Regions from separate parts of the Enterobacter sp. B79-1 genome, predicted to be linked through region 2. Evidence: predicted binding sites of a transcription regulator. Region 2 holds the regulator's gene; each other region holds the start of a gene.

Region 1 (6,917 bases), on a different contig from region 2:
TGTTCCCCGCGCAAAAAGCGCATGAATCACCGGAAGCGGCCAGCAAATCCGAAGAGCTGGAAACAGAGCCCAGCGCGAATATCGCCTTTGTCCCCTTAGCGATGCCGAGTACGGCGGGGCCGGGAACGATTGCGATGATCATCAGCTCCGCCTCAACGGTGCGTGATAGCTCCACCTTCCCGGACTGGGTGCTGACGGTTGCGCCACCGCTGATTTTCGCGCTTATCGGTATTATCGTGTGGGCATCCCTGCGCAGTTCCGGTGCGATTATGCGCTGGGTAGGAAAGGGCGGGATTGAAGCGATTTCCCGTCTGATGGGCTTCCTGCTGGTGTGTATGGGCGTGCAGTTTATTATTAACGGCGTGCTGGAAATTATTAAGACCTATCACTGAGGTCATTGCCGGGTGGCGCTGCGCTTACCCGGCCTATGTTATCACGGGTTTGTAGGCCGGGTAAGGCGAAGCCGCCACCCGGCAAGAAGGCTCACCCGTGCTGGCCCTGTTCCTCGAGCGCCACCGGCCATTTACGGAAGATCAGCAGCGACCAGATAAGCGCCACCAGCGCAGGGATCGCCCCCAGATAACCAATCGCCGACATCGACACATGCAGGCTAATCTGATTTCCCAGCAGCGCGCCCGCCCCAATCCCCAGATTGAAAATTCCCGAGAAGAGCGACATCGCGACGTCCGTGGCATCCGGTGCCAGCGCCAGCACTTTCACCTGCATGCCCAGACCGATGATCATGATTGCTACGCCCCAAAACAGGCTGAGGATCGCCAGATGACTTTCGCTGCCCGCGGCAGGCATCAGCAACAGCAGGCACGCCAGCAGCAGGCCAATGGCGCTGCTCACCAGCGTAGACGCATGCTGGTTGCCGAGCTTACCAAACAGAATACTGCCGATAATGCCCGCGCCGCCCAGAATCAGCAGCAGAACCGTGGCGAAATTGGCGCTAAAGCCCGCCACAACCTGCACAAACGGCTCAATGTAGCTGTAGGCCGTGTAATGGGCGGTGACCACAATCACCGTAAGTAAATAAATGCTCATCAGCGCCGGGCGACGCATCAACAGCGGCAGGCTTTTCAGCGAGCCGGAATGTTCGCTCGGCAATGCTGGCAGCAGCTTGATGAGGCAGACCAGCGTGATCAGCGCCCCCATGCCGATGGCAAAGAAGGTGGTACGCCAGCCGAAGTATTGCCCGACAATGCGGCCAATCGGCAGGCCGAGCACCATCGCCAGCGCGGTACCGGTGGCAATCAGGCTCAGCGCCTGCGCGCGTTTCCCCGCCGGTGCCAGGCGAATAGCGAGCGACGCGGTAATCGACCAGAACACCGCATGGGCAAAGGCAATACCGATGCGGCTAACGACCAGCACCGTAAAATTCCACGCCATGAATGACAGCACATGGCTGGCGATGAAGACCACAAACAGGCCAATCAGCAGCTTTCGCCGCTCCATCTGGCTGGTCAGCAGCATAAACGGCAGCGACATCAGCGCCACCACCCAGGCGTAGATGGTCAACATAATGCCCACCTGCGCCGTCTCCATCTGGAAGCTGTCGGCGATGTCAGACAGCAGCCCAACCGGAACAAATTCAGTGGTATTGAAAATAAACGCAGCGATGGCGAGCGTGACCACACGTAGCCACGCGACCCTGCGGGAAACCGTGTTTGTTGTCATAAAGATGTCTGGGATTGATTAACGATGAGGAGACGATCTTAAAGCTTTAAACGGCGAAAACTCAACCATAATGTGACCTGAATCACAAAATTTACCGTGCCACAGCGGTAGCAGCGGGCGAGGTTTTCCGTGAAGATAAAGAACAACACAACGATAACAGGCGGTAAGTCGATGCAGGAGATTGATTTTTATCTGGTAGATGCGTTTAGTGATACCTCATTTGGTGGCAATCCGGCGGCGGTTTGCCCGCTAAAGGCATGGCTACCGGATGAGACGTTACTCAGCATGGCGCAGCAGCATAACCAGTCCGAAACCGCGTTCTTCGTGTGCAGTAAAGGCGGGATTGAGCTGCGCTGGTTTACCACCTTAACCGAGGTCAATCTCTGCGGACACGCGACGCTTGCCGCTGCGTATGTGCTATTTAACGAGCTGGACTACCCGGACTCGCGCATTCACTTTGAGACCGCCTCGGGCCGCCTGACGGTCAGCCGGGAAGGTGACTGGATGACGCTCGATTTTCCGGCCTGTCCGACGCAGGAATTGACCCCGCCGGCAGAGATGCTCGCCGCGCTGGGGATCAACCGCTACGTTGAAGCCCGAAAGGGGCGCGCCTGGGTGGTGGTGCTGGAAAATCGTGAGCAGGTGGAAGCCATGACGCCAAACTATTCCGCGATGACGCCAGGAGAACATAAAGTTGCCGTCACCGCGCGTGGGGAGGGTGAGTACGATTTCGTCAGCCGTTTCTTCTCACCGGGCGTTGCCGTACCTGAAGATCCTGTCACCGGCTCTGCGCATACGATGCTCATTCCTTACTGGAGTGAAACGCTGGGAAAAACGACGCTGTTTGCGCGTCAGGTGTCGGCCCGTGGCGGTGATGTGCGCTGTGAACTGAAAGGCTCGCGCGTGATGATGAGCGGCCAGGCATCACTATATCTGAAAGGCACAGTATTTCTGCGCTAGAAAAAAAGAGGAAGAGACCATGCAGGAAATTGATTTTTATCTGGTAGATGCCTTCAGCGACAGGGCGTTCGGTGGTAATGCGGCGGCGGTTTGCCCGCTGGAAGAGTGGCTTCCGGATGAGACGCTGCTCAACATGGCGAAGCAGCATAATCAGTCGGAAACGGCCTTCTTCGTGCGTACGGATAACGGCTTTGAGCTGCGCTGGTTTACCACGCTTGATGAAATTAACCTCTGCGGACATGCGACGCTGGCGGCGTCCCACGTCATTTTTGAATATCTCGACTACCCGCATACCGAAATCACCTTCTCAACGCGTTTTGTTGGCGACCTGACGGTGAAGCGCAACGGAGACTGGCTGACGCTCAATTTCCCGGCATGGTCGACGGAGGTTGTCGACAATCCGCCCGCGTTACTCTTCAGCGCGCTGGGCATCAGCGGCGCGAAAGAGGTCCGCGCAGGGCGCGATTACATGGTGGTGCTGGAAAGCCAGCAGCAGGTAGAAGCCTTAACGCCGGATATCGCGGCAATGATCCCGCTGGATAAAATGGTCTGCGTCACGGCACCGGGGGACGCGTATGACTTTGTCAGCCGCTTCTTCTGTCCGGGTGAAGGCGTGCCGGAAGATCCGGTGACGGGGTCGGCGCACAGCATGTTGATTCCGTACTGGAGCGAAAAACTGGGTAAAACGTCTCTGAATGCCCGCCAGGTGTCAGCCCGTGGCGGGGATCTGCGCTGCGAGTTGAAGGGCGACCGCGTGCTGATTGGCGGGCAGGCGACACTGTATCTGAAGGGACGGATCTTCTTGCGCTAGCTGATAGCGATATAAGTTAATGCTATGAAACACCCTGGCAGGTCTGCGCTATGTTAAAAGAAAAATAGCAAGGAGCCTGCCATGTATTCCATCACCTCTGAATCTGCCCGTCATCCCGACATCCTTAATCTGATCGCGGCCCTTGACCGCTATCAGAGCGAACTTTACCCCGCCGAAAGCAACCACCTGCTCGCTTTGGCTAATCTGCCGGACGCGTCCCTGATTTTAATGATTATTCGCGACCAGCAGCTCAATGCCGTAGGGTGTGGCGCCGTGGTGCTGAACGGTGACGGCACGGGAGAGATGAAGCGGGTGTATATCGACCCGACGCACCGTGGACAACATCTTGGGGAAAAGCTGCTGGCCGCCCTTGAGGATGAAGCCCTGAGCCGTGAATGCCATACCGTCCGGCTCGAGACAGGGATCAAACAGCATGCCGCTATCCGTCTGTATCAGCAGTGCGGATACGAACTGCGTCCGGCGTTTGCCCCGTACGTCGAAGACCCGCTGAGCCTGTTTATGGAGAAGGCGCTGGTGGTTGACGTTCGTTTAGCAGCGCTATAAAGGCTTCAAGCTGACGGGTCATTGCCCCGCGTCGCCACACCAGCCAGGTGGTGAGCCAGCGCCAGTTTTCCACCAGCGGCCACGCTGCAACCTGATGGTGCCCCGGCATGCTCTCCAGCATGGATCGGGGCATTAATGCGATGCCGGCCCCGGCAATCACGCAGGCGAGCATGCCGTGATACGACTCCATCTCATGAATCCGCCCCGGCGTGGCTCTGTCGGCGTGAAACCAGCTTTCCAGATGTCGGCGATAGGAGCAGTTCGCGCGAAAAGCGTAAACATCACTGCCGCTGACCTGGGTGGCTTTTGAGACTTCAGCATGCCCGGCGGGCGTCACCAGCATCATCTCTTCCCGATAAACCGGCATCCCTTCCAGCTCCGGATGGGATAGCGGCCCGTCGACAAATGCGGCGCTCAGGGTACCTTCCAGTACCCCATCAATCATCGTCCCGGATGGCCCGGTGGACAGTGCAAACTGAATGCGCGGATAGCGCTGGTTAAACTGCGCCAGACTCTCCGGGATGCGCACGGCGGCGGTGCTCTCCAGCGCGCCGAGGGCAAACAGCCCCTGCGGTTCGTCCCCGGCCACGACCATCCGCGCCTCGTCAACCAGCGCCAGGATCTGCCTGCTGTAGCGCAGAAAATTATGCCCGGCTGGCGATAAGCGCAAACGCTGGTTCTCGCGGATAAATAACTCCACGCCGAGATCTGCTTCAAGCTGGCGGATGCGGGTGGTCAGGTTCGACGGCACGCGATGCACCTTCTGCGCCGCCTGGGTGATGCTGCCGGTTAGCGCGACAGCGTTAAACATTTCAAGCTGAGTTAAGTCCATAGCGTTCTCGATTCGTGAATAAGGTGGTCAGTATTATTCATTTTTAAGAAATAGCAGAGTGGGCCACAATGAATCAACTGTTATTGCGAGGAGAACATCATGACCCTTTCATCTGCTACTCATGCACGCTCTGTTAACCCGGCGACGGGCGAAACCCTGGCCACGTATCCCTGGGCGACGGCCGACGATGTAGAACGCGCCATTTCCCAGGCCGATACGGGCTTTCGCCAGTGGCGTCGCGAAAGCGTTTCCCATCGCGCGCAGAAGCTGCGCGATCTGGGCGCGGCTTTGCGTAACCGGGGTGAAGAGATGGCGCGGATGATGTCCCGCGAAATGGGCAAACCCATTTTGCAGGCGCGCGGCGAGGTGGCTAAATCCGCCAGCCTGTGCGACTGGTATGCCGAACATGGCCCGGCAATGCTGAATGCTGAACCCACGCTGGTCGAGGATCACAACGCGGTCATCGAGTACCGTCCGCTGGGACCGATTCTGGCAGTAATGCCGTGGAACTTCCCGCTCTGGCAGGTGCTGCGCGGCGCGGTTCCCATTCTGCTGGCGGGGAACAGCTACCTGCTCAAGCACGCTCCGAACGTGCTCGGCTCCGCCGAGCTGATTGCGCAGATTTTTGCCGATGCCGGTTTTCCTCAGGGCGTGTTTGGCTGGGTAAACGCCACCAACGACGGCGTCAGCCAGGCCATTAACGACCGCCGTATCGCTGCGATTACCGTCACCGGCAGCGTGCGTGCCGGGGCGGCAATTGGCGCTCAGGCGGGCGCGGCGCTCAAAAAATGCGTGCTGGAGCTGGGCGGTTCCGACCCCTTTATCGTCCTGAACGATGCCGATCTGGATCTGGCGGTGAAAGCCGCAGTGGCGGGGCGTTATCAAAATACCGGACAGGTTTGCGCGGCGGCGAAGCGTTTTATCGTGGAACAGGGGGTAGCTGATGCCTTTACCCAACGCTTTGTCGCCGCGGTTGTGGCGCTGAAGATGGGCTCGCCGGAGACGGAAGAGAACTATCTTGGCCCGATGGCGCGCTTCGATCTGCGTGATGAACTGGATCAGCAGGTGCAGGCCACCCTGGCAGAAGGGGCGACCCTTCTGCTGGGCGGAGAGAAACTGGCTGGTGAGGGTAACTACTATGCGCCAACCGTGCTCGGCAACGTCAACCCGAACATGACCGCGTTCCGCCAGGAGCTGTTTGGCCCGGTGGCGGCGATTACGATCGCCAGGGATGCGGAGCATGCTTTAGCGCTGGCTAACGACAGTGACTTTGGTCTGTCTGCCACGGTCTTTACCGCAAACGACGCGCTGGCGGAGACATTCTCTCGCGAGCTGGAGTGCGGCGGGGTGTTTATCAATGGCTACAGCGCCAGCGATGCCCGCGTGGCTTTTGGCGGCGTGAAGAAGAGCGGCTTCGGTCGTGAGCTTTCACATTTCGGTTTGCATGAGTTCTGTAACGTGCAGACGGTCTGGAAGGATCGCGTGTAATTTATCGCCCATCTGTGATTACGGCCCTCATTACGCGGGCTGTTGTCATGTATCTGCAATGGTTCTGTCATTTTCGTTTCGTAGACTCGCTCGCGTCTAACGTATTGTTACAGAAGAAAATTATGAACCTAACGCAAATTTTTCGCCGTATTGCGCAGCGCGTCATCCCCCGTCAATTTGGTCTGCTGGCCGGCATTTTTTGTATTATTGGGCTTTTCTCCGCACTGCAACTCTCCTCCACGCTTCTGCTCACCGCCTCTCTGAAAGAAGCCCAGCGCAACGAACAGCATAACCAGCTGGCGTATCAGCAGCAGGGCAAGCTGGATCAGGCGCGCGTTTCCCTGCTGGCCGCAAGCGATTTGCTTAACCGCTCCGGCGTCTGGTTTATGCAGGATAAGGAGACCGGCTCGGAAGGGAGCTGGCACAGTCTGATGGACGAGGCGCAAAAGGCGCTGGACGACTCTCATCAGGCATGGACGGCGTGGCTGGCACTCCATCCGGCGAAAGACGAGGCGCTGGTGAACAGCTACCAGCTTTTCTACGGTGCCATTAAAGAGCAGGCGGAAGGGCTGATTAAAACGA
Region 2 (6,917 bases):
TCCGGTTATTGCCGTAACGGGCTCAAGTGGTGCGGGTACCACCACCACCAGCCTCGCCTTTCGCAAGATTTTCGCACAGCTGAATCTACGGGCGGCAGAAGTGGAGGGCGATAGCTTTCACCGCTATACGCGCCCGGAAATGGACATGGCCATCCGCAAGGCGCGCGATCTGGGCAAACACATCAGCTATTTCGGGCCGGAAGCCAACGATTTCAGCCTGCTGGAACAAACCTTCCGCGAATACGGGCAGAGCGGGACCGGGCAGTCCCGCAAATACCTGCACACCTACGACGAAGCGGTTCCCTGGAATCAGGTGCCGGGGACGTTCACCCCGTGGCAGCCGCTGCCGGAGCCGACCGACGTGCTGTTTTACGAAGGGCTACACGGCGGCGTGGTCACGCCTCAACACGACGTCGCGCGTCACGTAGATCTGCTGGTCGGCGTGGTGCCGATTGTTAACCTTGAATGGATCCAGAAGCTGACGCGTGACATGAGCGAGCGCGGGCATTCTCGCGAAGCGGTGATGGATTCCGTCGTGCGCTCCATGGAGGATTACATCAACTTCCTGACGCCGCAGTTCTCCCGCACCCACATCAACTTTCAGCGCGTGCCGACGGTGGATACCTCCAACCCGTTTGCGGCCAAAACGATCCCGTCGCTGGATGAGAGCTTTGTCGTCATCCATTTCCGCAATCTAGAAGGCATTGATTACCCCTGGCTGCTGGCGATGCTGCAGGGCTCGTTTATTTCGCATATGAATACGTTGGTAGTGCCGGGCGGAAAAATGGGGCTGGCGATGGAGTTAATTATGACGCCGCTGGTCCAGCGACTGATGGAAGGGAAGCAGATCGCGTGAGTTGTTTTGCCCGGTGGCGCTGCGCTTACCGGGCCTACGGTCGTGCTTTTGTAGGGCGGGTCAGCGAAGCGCCACCCGCCAAAAGATTAAGCCTCGATCACTTCATACGAATGCGTGATTTTTACCGCTTTCTCCAGCATTAACGCCACAGAGCAATATTTCTCCGCAGAAAGGTCTACGGCGCGTGATACTGCGGCATCTTTCAGTTCTTTACCGGTCACGATAAAGTGCAGATTAATGTGCGTGAACAGGCGTGGCGCCTCTTCGCGTCGTTCGGAAGTAAGCTTCACTTCGCAATCGGACACATCATGACGACCTTTTTGCAAAATCGACACCACGTCAATTGCGCTGCATCCGCCCGCCGCCATCAGCACCATCTCCATCGGGCTTGGGGCTTTGTCGCCGGAGTTACCGTCCATCAAAATCTGATGTCCAGAAGCGGATTCGCCCAGGAACGTTAAACCTTCAACCCATTTCACACGCGCTTGCATATTCATTAACTCCAACGTTGCATTTTTGGTGACAGATTACGCGTGCATTACATTTCTCGCAACGGAAGGCGACCTGCATCATGCTGAAGCGAGACACCAGGAGACACGCGGCAAAAGCTATGCTAAAACACTCTGGATGCTACAGTAATACATTGACGTTACACATGTATGCAGAGGACATCAAACTTTACTGGCTGCGAAACGTTACGACAGCCGACTTCCCAGGGTATGGGTAAGAATTCGATTGCAACCCCAGAGTCCGGATGCATCTTATGACTCTGGTGACAGCTTATAACAGAGGATAACAGCGCATGGTGCTTGGCAAACCGCAAACAGACCCGACTCTCGAATGGTTCTTGTCTCATTGCCACATTCATAAGTACCCATCGAAGAGCACGCTGATTCACCAGGGTGAAAAAGCGGAAACGTTGTATTACATCGTTAAAGGCTCGGTGGCAGTGCTGATCAAAGATGAAGAAGGGAAAGAGATGATCCTTTCTTATCTGAACCAGGGCGATTTCATCGGTGAACTGGGCCTGTTTGAAGAGGGCCAGGAACGTAGCGCCTGGGTTCGTGCAAAGACAGCATGTGAAGTGGCTGAAATTTCTTACAAGAAATTCCGTCAGCTGATTCAGGTTAATCCTGACATCCTGATGCGTCTTTCTTCCCAGATGGCGCGCCGTCTGCAGGTGACGTCTGAGAAAGTGGGTAACCTCGCCTTCCTGGACGTGACCGGCCGTATCGCGCAGACCCTGCTTAACCTGGCGAAACAGCCAGACGCCATGACCCACCCTGACGGCATGCAAATTAAAATTACCCGCCAGGAAATTGGTCAGATCGTCGGTTGCTCCCGTGAAACAGTGGGCCGTATCCTGAAAATGCTGGAAGACCAGAACCTGATCTCCGCCCACGGTAAAACCATCGTGGTTTACGGAACGCGTTAATTCCGCTCAAACGGCGTGCCATCGCAAGGTGTCACGCCGTTTTTGTCTCTACTCCCCATGTGGCGCAGGCTGATCTATCACCCGGAAGTTAACTACGCACTGCGACAAACGCTGGTGTTGTGCCTTCCTGTGGCCGTGGGCCTGATCCTCGGACACCTCCAGCAAGGTCTGCTGTTTTCCCTCGTGCCCGCCTGCTGCAACATTGCCGGTCTGGACACGCCGCATAAGCGCTTTTTCAAACGCCTGATTATCGGTGGCTGTCTGTTTGCGGGCTGTAGTCTCGCCGTACAGCTCCTGCTTGCCCGTGATATCCCGCTGCCCCTGATCCTGACCGTGCTGGCGATGACGCTTGGCGTGACGGCGGAAATCAGTTCGCTGCACGCGCGCCTGCTGCCCGCCTCGCTGATTGCGGCTATCTTCACCCTGAGCCTCGCCGGGAATATGCCGGTGTGGGAGCCACTGCTGATCTACGCCCTTGGCACGCTCTGGTACGGGGTGTTTAACTGGTTCTGGTTTTGGCTCTGGCGGGAACAGCCGCTGCGTGAATCCCTGAGCCTGCTCTATGTGCAGCTTGCGGATTACTGTGAAGCCAAATACACCCTGCTCACCCAGCATACCGACCCGGAGAAATCCCTGCCGCCGCTGCTGACGCGTCAGCAAAAGGTTGTCGACCTGATTAGCCAGTGCTACCAGCAGCTGCACATGCTTGCCGCCAACAAGAACCACGAATACAAACGGCTGCTGCGCACTTTCCAGGTGGGGCTGGACCTGCAGGAGCATATCTCCGTTAGCCTTCACCACCCGCAGGAGGTACAAAAGCTGGTAGAGCGCAGCCATGCAGAAGCAGTGATCCGCTGGAACGCCCAGACCGTCGCCGCGCGGCTTAGGGTACTGGCTGACGATATTCTCTATCACCGCTACCCCACGCGTTTTAACATGGATAAACAGCTCGGCGCGCTGGAGAAAATCGCCCGTCAGCATCCGGATAACCCGGTAGGCCAGTTTGCCGCCTGGCACTTCAGCCGTATCGCCCGCGTGTTGCGTACGCAGCGCCCGCTTTATCCCCGCGACCTGATGGCGGATAAGCAGAAACGTCTGCCGCTGCTGCCTGCGCTCAAAAGCTATCTGTCACTGAAATCCGCCGCCCTGCGCAACGCGGCGCGGATAAGCGTGATGCTGAGCATTGCCAGCCTGATGGGCATGGCGCTGCACCTGCCTAAACCCTACTGGATCTTAATGACCGTGCTGTTTGTCACGCAGAACGGCTACGGGGCCACGCGAGTGCGTATCTTCCACCGGGCTGGCGGAACGCTAGCCGGGCTGATTATTGCGGGCGTGACGCTTCACTTCCACGTGCCGGAAGGCTATACGCTGGTCGGGATGCTGGCGATCACCATGGTGAGCTATCTGATCATCCGTAAAAATTACGGCTGGGCGATGGTGGGCTTTACGGTCACGGCGGTGTACACCCTGCAGCTGCTCACGCTCAACGGCGAGCAGTTTATCGTGGCTCGTCTGGTCGATACACTGATTGGCTGCCTGATTGCCTTCGGCGGTATGGTCTGGCTGTGGCCGCAGTGGCAGAGCGGATTGCTCAGGCAGAACGCCCATGACGCGCTGGAAGCTGACCAGCAGGCCATTCGCCTGATCCTCAGCGACGATCCGCAGCCCTCCCCGCTGGCGTATCAGCGGATGAAGGTCAACCAGGCGCACAACGCGCTGTTTAACTCGCTCAATCAGGCGATGCAGGAGCCGGGGTTTAACTCGCACTATCTTGCAGACATGAAGCTGTGGGTGACACACAGCCAGTTTATCGTCGAGCACATTAACGCCATGACCACGCTGGCGCGCGAGCACACGATGCTGACGCCGGATCTGGCGCAGCGCTATTTGCAGTCGTGTGAAATTGCGTTGCAGAGGTGTCAGCAGCGTCTGGAGTATGACTCGCCGGGTGAATCGGGTGATTCGAATATTCTGGAAGCGCCTGAAACGCTGACCCACGGGCCGATGAGCACCCTTGAGCAGCATCTGCAGCGCGTTCTGGGGCATTTGAACACCATGCACACCATTTCATCGGTGGCATGGCGTCAGCGCCCGCATCACGGGATTTGGTTAACGCGCCGGTTAAAGCGAACCGAGTATTAGCCTTTAACGATCTTCGCGACCGCCGCGGCAAAGCGGGTTAATCCATCTTCAATATCTATATCTTCCACCACCAGCGACGGCGCAAAGCGCATCACGTCAGGTCCGGCATTGAGCACCATCACCCCTTCGTGCGCGGCGGCGTGCAGGAAATCACGCGCGCGGCCTTTGAACTGCGGCTTCAGCTCGGCGCCAATCAGCAGCCCCATGCCGCGGATCTCGCTGAAAACATCATATTCATCGTTAATCTGCTGGAGATGCTTCACGAACAGCTCACGCTTCGCGCTAACGCCGTTCAGCACCTCAGGCGTATTGATAATATCAAACGCGGCACCCGCCACGGCGCTCGCCAGCGGGTTGCCGCCGTAGGTAGAGCCGTGAGAGCCGACGTGGAACGCAGAGGCAATCTCCTGCGTCGTCAGTACCGCACTCACCGGGAAACCGCCGCCGAGCGCTTTGGCGCTGGTCAGGATGTCCGGCGTCACGCCGTAATGCATGTAGGCAAACAGATCCCCGGTGCGCCCCATGCCGCACTGCACTTCATCAAAGACCAGCAGCGCCTGATGCTCGTCACACAGTTCGCGCAGCCCTTTCAGGAATTCCGGCGTCGCTGCGGTCACGCCGCCTTCGCCCTGAATAGGCTCGACCACCACCGCGCAGGTGTGGTCGTCCATTACCGCTTTCACGGCATGCAGATCGTTAAACGGCACGTGGACAATGTCTGCCGGTTTCGGGCCGAAGCCGTCTGAATACTTCGGCTGGCCGCCAACGGAGACGGTAAAGAAGGAGCGTCCGTGGAAGGCATTGTGGAAGGCGATGATTTTGGTTTTGTACGGGCTGTGGCGCGTGGTGGCGTAGTAGCGCGCCAGCTTAAAGGCGGTTTCGTTGGCTTCGGTGCCGGAATTCATAAACAGCACGCGTTCCGCGAAGGTGGCATCGATGATCTTACGCCCCAGACGCAGCGCCGGTTCGTTGGTGAACACGTTGCTGGTGTGCCACAGGGTTTCGCCCTGGGTTTTCAGCGCCTCCACCAGCGCGGGATGGCAATGGCCCAGCGCCGTCACCGCAATCCCGCCCGCGAAATCAACATACTCTTTGCCCTGCTGATCCCAGACGCGGCTGCCTTTCCCCTTCACAGGGATAAACTCAGCCGGTGCATAAATCGGCAGGATCACTTCATCAAATGTTGCACGGGTAATTGCTGGTTGTTCAGTTGCCATGTCATGACCATCCATTTTTATGTCACAGTGATTGTGAAAATATAATCACAAAATATGCATAAAAAATCACAGCAAGGCAACAGATATTCAGCGATTGAGGAAATTTGCCAGCAGCGCGTGTCCCTGCTCGCTGAGGATGCTTTCCGGATGGAATTGCACGCCTTCGAGATCCCACTCGCGGTGACGGATACCCATGATCTCCTGCGTCTCGCTCCAGGCGGTGACCTCAAAGCAGGCGGGTAGCGTCGGCGGGTCAATGACCAGAGAATGGTAGCGCGTCACGGTTAACGGATTATTTAACCCTGCGAATACGCCCGTGCCGGTGTGGGTGACCGGAGAGGTTTTCCCGTGCATCACTTTCGCAGCGCGCACGATGGTGGCACCAAACGCCTGGGCAATAGCCTGATGGCCCAGGCAGACGCCCAGAATCGGCAGTTTGCCTGCATAGTGGCGGATAACATCCAGAGAAATGCCTGATTCCGAGGGCGTACACGGCCCCGGCGAAATCACGATTTTCTGCGGGGCCAGCGTGTCGATATCGGCCAGGGTGAGGTCATCATTACGGCGGACAACCACCTCTGCACCCAGTTCACAAAAATACTGGTAAAGGTTCCAGGTGAAGGAATCGTAGTTATCAATCAGCAGAATCATGGCGGCTCCCGAAAAAATGCCGCCCTATTCTACTCAGATTCCCGCGCTTCGCTCACTACTTTGGCAAAGATAACGCTCAGCGCGGTCAAATCGCCCATCGCGCCGCTTCGGTTAGCCGCCACCCACTGCTCGGGATCGATATTCCGCCAGTCCAGCGCGTAACCCGCGTGGAGCGCCAGCTGCTCGAAGAAGACGCGTTGGGCAATGCCGTTGCCGCGTATAAAAGGATGCAGCATATTGATTTCACAGTAGTAATGACTAACCTTGTCAACAAAAGCCGCCTTCTCAAGGCCCACAAGATACTTTTCGCTTTCAAGCGCCGCCATCAGCTCGTTGCCCATCTTCTCGATGTACTCGAAATGGCAGAAGGGAATGTCACCCTTAAAAATATCGTCGGTACGGAATTCGCCTGCCCGCTTCATCTCGCTGTGATACAGATGGCGGTGAATCAGGCACAGATGGGGCAACCCGGGCGCGGATGGCCCAAGCTCCAGCGTTTCGATGTGGGGCGCTGAAGGACCATGACCTTTTTCAAGGAGACAACTGGCCTGCAAATTGACGCTACGCTGCTGTTCCCAGAGACGGGATTTTTGCTTGTCGGTGAGTTTTTTCA
Region 3 (6,917 bases), on a different contig from region 2:
CCACTTCCACCGACAGGCTCTGCTTCAGAGAGGCAAGCTTCTCCTCAAGATAGAGGCCGGAATTGAGCGCGGTCGGTAGCGATAAACCCGGGAAATTAAAGTACGGGCGGATACTTTTCAGGAAAAACGCGTTCATTATCGAGTTCATAGTCAGTCTTCAATGAAGCCGTAGCGGCAATGAACTCAGCGTAAAAGGTCAGGTGTAAAGAGGGGATAAAAAGCGTGGCACCCGGCGTAAAGAAACTATAAACAGAGGCTATTTTTTCTCTTTTTTCTGCAGATCGAGCAGCTGTTCTGGCGTCACCGCCGGATAACCCTGCGCATCTTCTGGCACTTCGTGCATTGCCGGGATCGGCACCAGCGGGCCTAAAAAGCGCGGTTCACGTTTGAAGATGTAGAGATCGGCTAATGCGCCAAAGCGGGCACCGAACTCGCGCACGCGCACGCTCAGCATGTCTTTTGGCGACGGCACGGCGTAGCACTGCGCCTGGATACCCATATGCAGCGCAATAAACAGCGCGCGCTCGCAGTGGAAGCGCTGGGTGATGATGATGAAATCGTTAGTGTCGAACACCTTGCGGGTGCGCACGATGGAGTCCAGGGTGCGGAACCCGGCGTAGTCGAGCACGATATCGGCAGGGTCGACGCCTGCGGCAATCAGGTCCTTACGCATCGTCACCGGTTCGTTGTAGCTTTGCAGGGCGTTATCGCCGCTCAGCAGCAGGTAATTCACCTTGCCGCTGTTATAGGCGTTCAGCGCACCCTGTATGCGGTAGCGGTAATACTGGTTGATCACGCCGGTGCGGTAATACTTGGCGGTGCCGAGCACCACGCCAACCTGACGGTAGGGAAGATCCTGGAGGTCGTCAAAAATGTAGGGGGCGGTTTTCCAGCTCATCCAGCGGTCGAGACCGAGCACGATCAACAGCAGTATGCCGACCAGGACAGACAGGCTGTAAAAAACGCGCTTTAACATGGAGATGGCTCGTTCGTGGATGAAAGTTCACTCAGGCTACTGTACCCGCCTGGTTAGCGCAAGAAACGGTGAATCAACTGAGGGCTTTTTCAGCAAACTGGCGGGCATTTCTGCCCACCGGAAGGTTCAGGCAAGCAGCACGCGGTCGATTGTGGTGCAGCCCAGCGCTTTCAGCGTCGCGGCTGTGGCGTCCCACTGAATCAGCGGCGCATCGGCTTTTTCTGCCAGAATGGCGCGCTGAATGTCCGGATAGTCGTAGCCGTTCAGGCTCAGCAGGTTAAGTGCGCCCTGCAGCGGAGGCAGCGTAGGGTTAAACGCGGCGTTCTCCGCATAGCTGCCGGTAAAGATGCGGCCATCACGGCACTGTAGCGCCACGCCGCTTGGCGATTGACTGTATGGCGTATGGCTCTTGTTCGCCGCACGAATGGCCGCTTCGCTCAGGTCATCGCCGGACAGGGCGAAACCGTGATCCTGCTCGTCCATCAGCAGCGTTTTAATCTCGAGATCTTTCGGACCGAAGGCGTCCGGCAGGTAATCCCCCAGCGTATGCGGCGCGCGGCCCGGCAGGTTAATGCGCAACTGCAGCCCGCTGTTCAGCTCGTTCATAAACTGACGGCAGTGACCGCAAGGGGTGTAGTTAACGGTGATGGCGCTCAACGCTTTTTCTCCGCGCAGCCAGGCGTGGCTGATGGCGCTTTGCTCGGCGTGAACGGTCTGCTGCATGGTCGCACCGAGGAACTCCATGTTTCCGCCGAAGTACCAGGTTCCGCTTACGCCGCGTGCAATGGCGCCGACGTTGAAGTGGGAAAGGTCGGCACGCGCGCAGGCAGCAGCCAGGGGCAGCAGTGCGAAAGCCAGCGCGTCTTCATCCAGTCCCGTTGCCTTTTTCAGCGTCGTGACCTGCTCCGCCGTCAGCTGGGCGGGGAAATGCGCATCCGCCAGAACCGGAGCCAGGGCTGATTGCAAATTCTCTGCAAGCTGGGCGAAAGCAGCTTGAAAACGTGGGTGCATGGCGTTTGCCTCATAAAGGTTAATGGATCGGTAGTGTACGGAGCCGTTGGGGCTTTATATGTGATCCACTTCTCATTATGTATGCAACTTATGAAAACAAAATGAAAATTGCGCGACGCATCGCAAATTTTAGCCCATCACCGCCAGAATAATCGGGAAGACAAAGGGTGCAATCAGGGAGGTGATAATCCCGCAGATCACCAGCGCCAGCGAGCTAAACGCCCCTTCCTGATAGTCCACTTCGGCGCAGCGCGCGGTGCCCAGGGCGTGAGACGCAGTCCCCATCGCCAGACCACGTGCAGCTTTGGTGCGGATCTTCATCAGATTCAGCAGGGTATGGCCAAACACCGCGCCCAGGATCCCGACGAAAATCACGCACATCGCACTGATAGCCGGAATGCCACCGATGCTGCCGCCCACGGCCATCGCAATCGGTGTGGTGACGGACTTCGGCAGAATAGAGGCGGCAATCTGCGGAGAGGCGCCCATCAACAGGGCCACCGAGGTGCCGGTGATCATCGCCACCAGGCTACCGATAAAGCAGATGGTGATGATGGACTTCCAGCGGGCGCGGATCTGGTGCAGCTGTTCATATAAAGGAAATGCCAGCGCGACAACGGCAGGCTGCAGCAGATCGTTTAAAATTTTGCTCCCTGCGAAGTAGCGTTCGTAGGGAATGCCGGTGAGCAGCAGGAACGGAATAATGACCACCATCGCCACCAGCAGCGGGTTGAGCAAAGGCATTTTGAAGCGTACGGCAAGTTTTCGTGCAGCGAAGAACACCGCCAGGGTTAACGGCAGCGACCACCAGATATTGGCCATCATTTTTTTGTTTTCTCCCCGACCACTTTACGTTCGCCATGCACGATGTGCGAACTCCAGCTCACCACCAGGAATACCACCAGCGTACTGACTGCACAGGAGACGACAATCGGGCCGAACTGCGCTTTGAGCACGTCGTAATATTGCATGACACCTACGCCGATGGGCACGAAAAGCAGCGCCATGTAGCGGATAAGGACGAAGCAGCCAGGATTGACCCACTTCGCGGGCAGCACCTGTAACGCCAGCAGCACAAACAGGATCAGCATCCCGATAATGCTGCCGGGAATAACGATCGGCAGCAGCGAGGCGATGAAAATCCCGGCGTACAGGCAGGCGTAAATCAGGACGAATGCGCGCAGATACTGCCAGATTGTATTCAGTGATTTGCTCATGGTGAAAGTCCTTGATGAAACGCATTCATCATACAATTAAACCCAGAAATGTGCCACGGATCACATCATGAAATTTGAGCATACCAGACATTCCAGAATGGAACGTCTGGTATCACCGCACAGGGACAGGCTACAGTTTAGAGGAAAGGAATTACAGTGGCGAAGTGACGAGCCTGAGAAATGCCTCTGAGTCAGGCATTGCGTTGGGCAGTGAGTTTATCCAGAAAAGAAAACAGCACTTGATTCATTTCACGGTAATCATGCGAGCGTAATTTTTCAGCCGTTTCGACAAAACGGAATTCTCCCGCACGGCGGAGATCGTTCTGCGAATGTTCGATAAGCAGCTCAACCACCTCCGACGTTAGCTCCATATGGCACTGAAAACCGTAAACCCGTTCGCCGTATTGCACGATCTGACGAGGACAGCCCTCGCTGTAAGCGAGCACCTTTGCCTGCGGCGTCAACCCTGGCATGTCGTTATGCCAGTGACCGACGTCCAGCCCACCGCCAAAATTCTCAAAAAGGGGGTTCGTCTTGCCTGCATCTGTGAGCCTTACGGGAAATTTACCGATCTCTTTTTCCGGGCTGTGGCAAAACGCTGCGCCCAGCGCTTCACCGATAAGCTGCGAGCCCAGACAAACGCCAATCACCGTTTTACCCGCCTTTATTGCGCGGCCGATGAGTCGCATTTCCGCTTGCGCATCAAACCAGGGGCACTCCTTAAGCGTGGTGGCAGGTGATTGCGGGCCTCCCATAATGATAAGCATGTCTGTGCTCTCCAGTTCCTCAGGTAAAGGCTCATCCTGATAAACCCGGGTGTAGCTCAGACTACAGCCGCGGCTTTTCCCCCAGATTTCATAGGCGCCTGGCGCTTCGAAATGTTCATGAATGATAAAATGAATGTGCATTGCTTCTCTCTCCGGTTACGTGTACAAGCAGCATCATAAGAGGAAGGGAGGAATGTGAAATGCCAACCGTTATCGATAAAACGCCAAATCACGACGATGCCATCGGATGGTCGAGAGGGGCAATTAGCTATACGCGCGGCGAAGTGGATCCGCCCCACCAGCATTCACAAGGTCAACTTTTGTTTGCCATCAAAGGTGTCATGCTGGTCGAAACCGGCAGCAAACGCTGGGTAATACCGCCACAGCGTGCGCTGTGGATCCCTCCCTTTCAGGAACACACCTACAGCGTGTTATCCGCAACAGAACTCCGCGCGGTCTGGTTTAGCCCGGAATTAATAACGCAATGCAAACCGTTTAAGCGGAAAGAGGATATTCACGTGATTAAGGCGACTGCGTTGTTCAAAGAGTTGATTGCTGGACTGTTCAGTTCGGAATACCGACCGGCAAGTCAGCGAAGCATGGCTGTTTTGCTGCTCGACATTCTTAGTGAAACGCAGCAGATCTCGGCCGAATTGCCGATGCCTATTGATGAACGGTTACATCGTGTTGCCTGTGACATTATTGCCAACAATCTATGGGGTGTTTCTATGGAAAGGCTGGCGGAGCAGGCCGCCATGTCTGAACGCACATTTTCACGCGCGTTTATCAAAGATACAGGCTTTAGCTTCCGGACCTGGCGACAGCGCGCAAGGATTTGTGCCTCGCTGGACCTGCTCGCAAACGGATACCCCGTTAAGCAGGTGGCCTGGATGCTGGGATTTTCCGGCCCGGCGGCATTTGCGGAGGCGTTTCGTGCTGTAGTGGGAGCAACGCCAGCTGACTTTCTCCCTGAACAGAAGCGCTTCCCAGCGATATAGAGAGCAGCTACTATAGCGCGTCTTTTTTCACAGGTACTGCTATGCGTGTTTTACTGGCCCCTATGGAAGGCGTGCTCGACTCCCTCGTGCGCGAGCTTCTGACCGAGGTGAACGATTACGATCTCTGCGTGACGGAGTTTTTGCGCGTGGTCGATATGTTGTTGCCGGTAAAATCCTTCTACCGTCTGTGCCCCGAGCTGCACAACCAGAGCCGGACGACCTCCGGTACGCTGGTGCGTATTCAGCTGCTGGGACAGTACCCTGAATGGCTGGCGGAGAACGCCGCCCGTGCGGTTGAGCTGGGCTCTTACGGTGTCGATCTCAACTGCGGCTGTCCGTCGAAGATGGTGAACGGCAGCGGGGGCGGGGCGACGTTGCTGAAAGATCCTGAACTCATTTATCGCGGCGCGAAGGCGATGCGTGAGGCCGTGCCGTCGCATCTGCCGGTGACGGTCAAAGTGCGCCTGGGCTGGGACAGCGACGCGCGTCAGTTTGAAATTTCCGATGCGGTGCAGCAGGCCGGTGCCACCGAGCTTGTGGTGCACGGACGTACTAAAGAGGACGGCTACAAAGCGGACCGCATTAACTGGCAGGCAATCGGTGAGATCCGCAAACGCCTCAGCATTCCGGTTATCGCCAACGGCGAAATCTGGGACTACGAAAGCGCGCAGGCCTGCATAAAAGAGACGGGCTGCGATGCGGTGATGATGGGCCGCGGCGCGCTGAACGTGCCGAACCTCAGCCGGGTGGTGAAATATAATGAACCGCGTATGCCGTGGGCAGACGTGGTCACGCTGCTGCAAAAATACAGCCGTCTGGAAAAGCAGGGCGACACCGGTTTGTATCACGTTGCGCGTATTAAGCAGTGGCTCAGTTATTTGCGCAAGGAATATAGCGAAGCGTTAGGCTTATTTCAGGAGATCCGTACGCTACAGACCTCTGCGGATATTGCGCGCGTGATCCAGTCAAAATAATAAGCGTTAATTTGCTCACACTTTTTTAAAATATAAAACGATGCATGTTTTCAAGGTGGCGCGACGGTGTTAAGGTGCCACTGTTTTCAACGCAGGATTGTTACTGGTTAACAGGCAAAACCTAAGCGTTTCACAGCATTAACCGCTGTGGAGCGCTTAGGTTTTTTTTTGCCTGTCATTCACGCAGGAGAACCATTTGGCCTAACGCTTTTTGCTGGAACGAATAATTAAAACACGACGGGAAATAGAAAAATTTCCTGCGAACGGTTACGCACTAATACTCAGCTACAGGTTGCTATTATGACAAATAAAAATAATCTCTATGCCCTCGCTTTATTGATGATATCGCCTTTAACAATGGCGCAGGAGTGGAATGGAACGGTATTAGGGTTTGAAGCCCCGCCGGAGCCTGTTCTGGGCGAAATGCTCGGCATACGTAAAATCCTTAACGATAACGGTTTTACCTATAACCTCGGATACCTGAATGAAATTGGCTGGAACGGCGGTGGCGGATATAACCACGACTCCCACGTGGCCTATATTGACCAGTTCGCGCTGACCTTCAACCAGGATCTGGAGCGCTGGACGGGCATCCCGGATGCGCGTATCGAGGGGAACATCGTCAACCGCAACCACAACGACGACCTCACCACCAAACGCGTGCAGGATCCGCGCGTGAACTTCAACGATTTGACCCAGGAAAGCTGGGGCGGGCAATCCATTACCCGTCTGGGCTGGCTGACGTTTGCCCGCAGCTTTGATGACCGACGCCTTACCTGGCGTATCGGCATGATGAACAAGGTGCAGACCTTCGACCAGATCATCCCGTGCGACTTTCAGCTGCTCTCCCAGTGCGGCGGGAAATCGGCCAACTCGCTGACCTGGAACAACTGGAACGTTCACACCTGGGGCACCACGCTGGAGTATAAGCTCACGCCAGCCGTCACCTTAAAAGGCGGCGTGATGGAGCAAAA

Evidence for each region. Region 2 encodes CRP, which controls carbon source genes, mostly activating them, when cyclic AMP is high. Its sites were predicted from a motif close to ATGTGANNNNNNTCACAT; they were not measured.
Region 1: a site for CRP is predicted at 1,751-1,768, ahead of AC2T6E_RS02285 (PhzF family phenazine biosynthesis protein). Genes of this name have one in related genera too.
Region 3: a site for CRP is predicted at 3,253-3,270, ahead of AC2T6E_RS08475 (CidA/LrgA family protein). Genes of this name have one in related genera too.

The regions. Positions count from the first base shown of each region.
Region 1 is NZ_JBYAZJ010000001.1:463,777-470,693, reverse strand. It holds gene AC2T6E_RS02295 (MarC family NAAT transporter) at 1-392, shown strand, start outside; gene AC2T6E_RS02290 (sugar transporter) at 484-1,680, opposite strand; gene AC2T6E_RS02285 (PhzF family phenazine biosynthesis protein) at 1,852-2,640, shown strand; gene AC2T6E_RS02280 (PhzF family phenazine biosynthesis protein) at 2,660-3,451, shown strand; gene AC2T6E_RS02275 (GNAT family N-acetyltransferase) at 3,533-4,015, shown strand; gene ptrR (putrescine utilization regulator PtrR) at 3,969-4,847, opposite strand; gene sad (succinate-semialdehyde dehydrogenase) at 4,947-6,335, shown strand; gene AC2T6E_RS02260 (methyl-accepting chemotaxis protein) at 6,458-6,917, shown strand, end outside.
Region 2 is NZ_JBYAZJ010000009.1:179,805-186,721, reverse strand. It holds gene AC2T6E_RS20685 (phosphoribulokinase) at 1-856, shown strand, start outside; gene AC2T6E_RS20680 (OsmC family protein) at 943-1,347, opposite strand; gene crp (cAMP-activated global transcriptional regulator CRP) at 1,659-2,291, shown strand; gene AC2T6E_RS20670 (YccS/YhfK family putative transporter) at 2,349-4,436, shown strand; gene argD (bifunctional acetylornithine/succinyldiaminopimelate transaminase) at 4,433-5,653, opposite strand; gene pabA (aminodeoxychorismate synthase component 2) at 5,741-6,304, opposite strand; gene AC2T6E_RS20655 (putative adenosine monophosphate-protein transferase Fic) at 6,334-6,917, opposite strand, start outside.
Region 3 is NZ_JBYAZJ010000002.1:133,725-140,641, forward strand. It holds gene AC2T6E_RS08455 (glutamine synthetase family protein) at 1-136, opposite strand, end outside; gene sanA (outer membrane permeability protein SanA) at 257-976, opposite strand; gene cdd (cytidine deaminase) at 1,103-1,987, opposite strand; gene AC2T6E_RS08470 (CidB/LrgB family autolysis modulator) at 2,117-2,812, opposite strand; gene AC2T6E_RS08475 (CidA/LrgA family protein) at 2,809-3,204, opposite strand; gene AC2T6E_RS08480 (type 1 glutamine amidotransferase) at 3,396-4,112, opposite strand; gene AC2T6E_RS08485 (AraC family transcriptional regulator) at 4,172-4,969, shown strand; gene dusC (tRNA dihydrouridine(16) synthase DusC) at 5,011-5,943, shown strand; gene AC2T6E_RS08495 (carbohydrate porin) at 6,283-6,917, shown strand, end outside.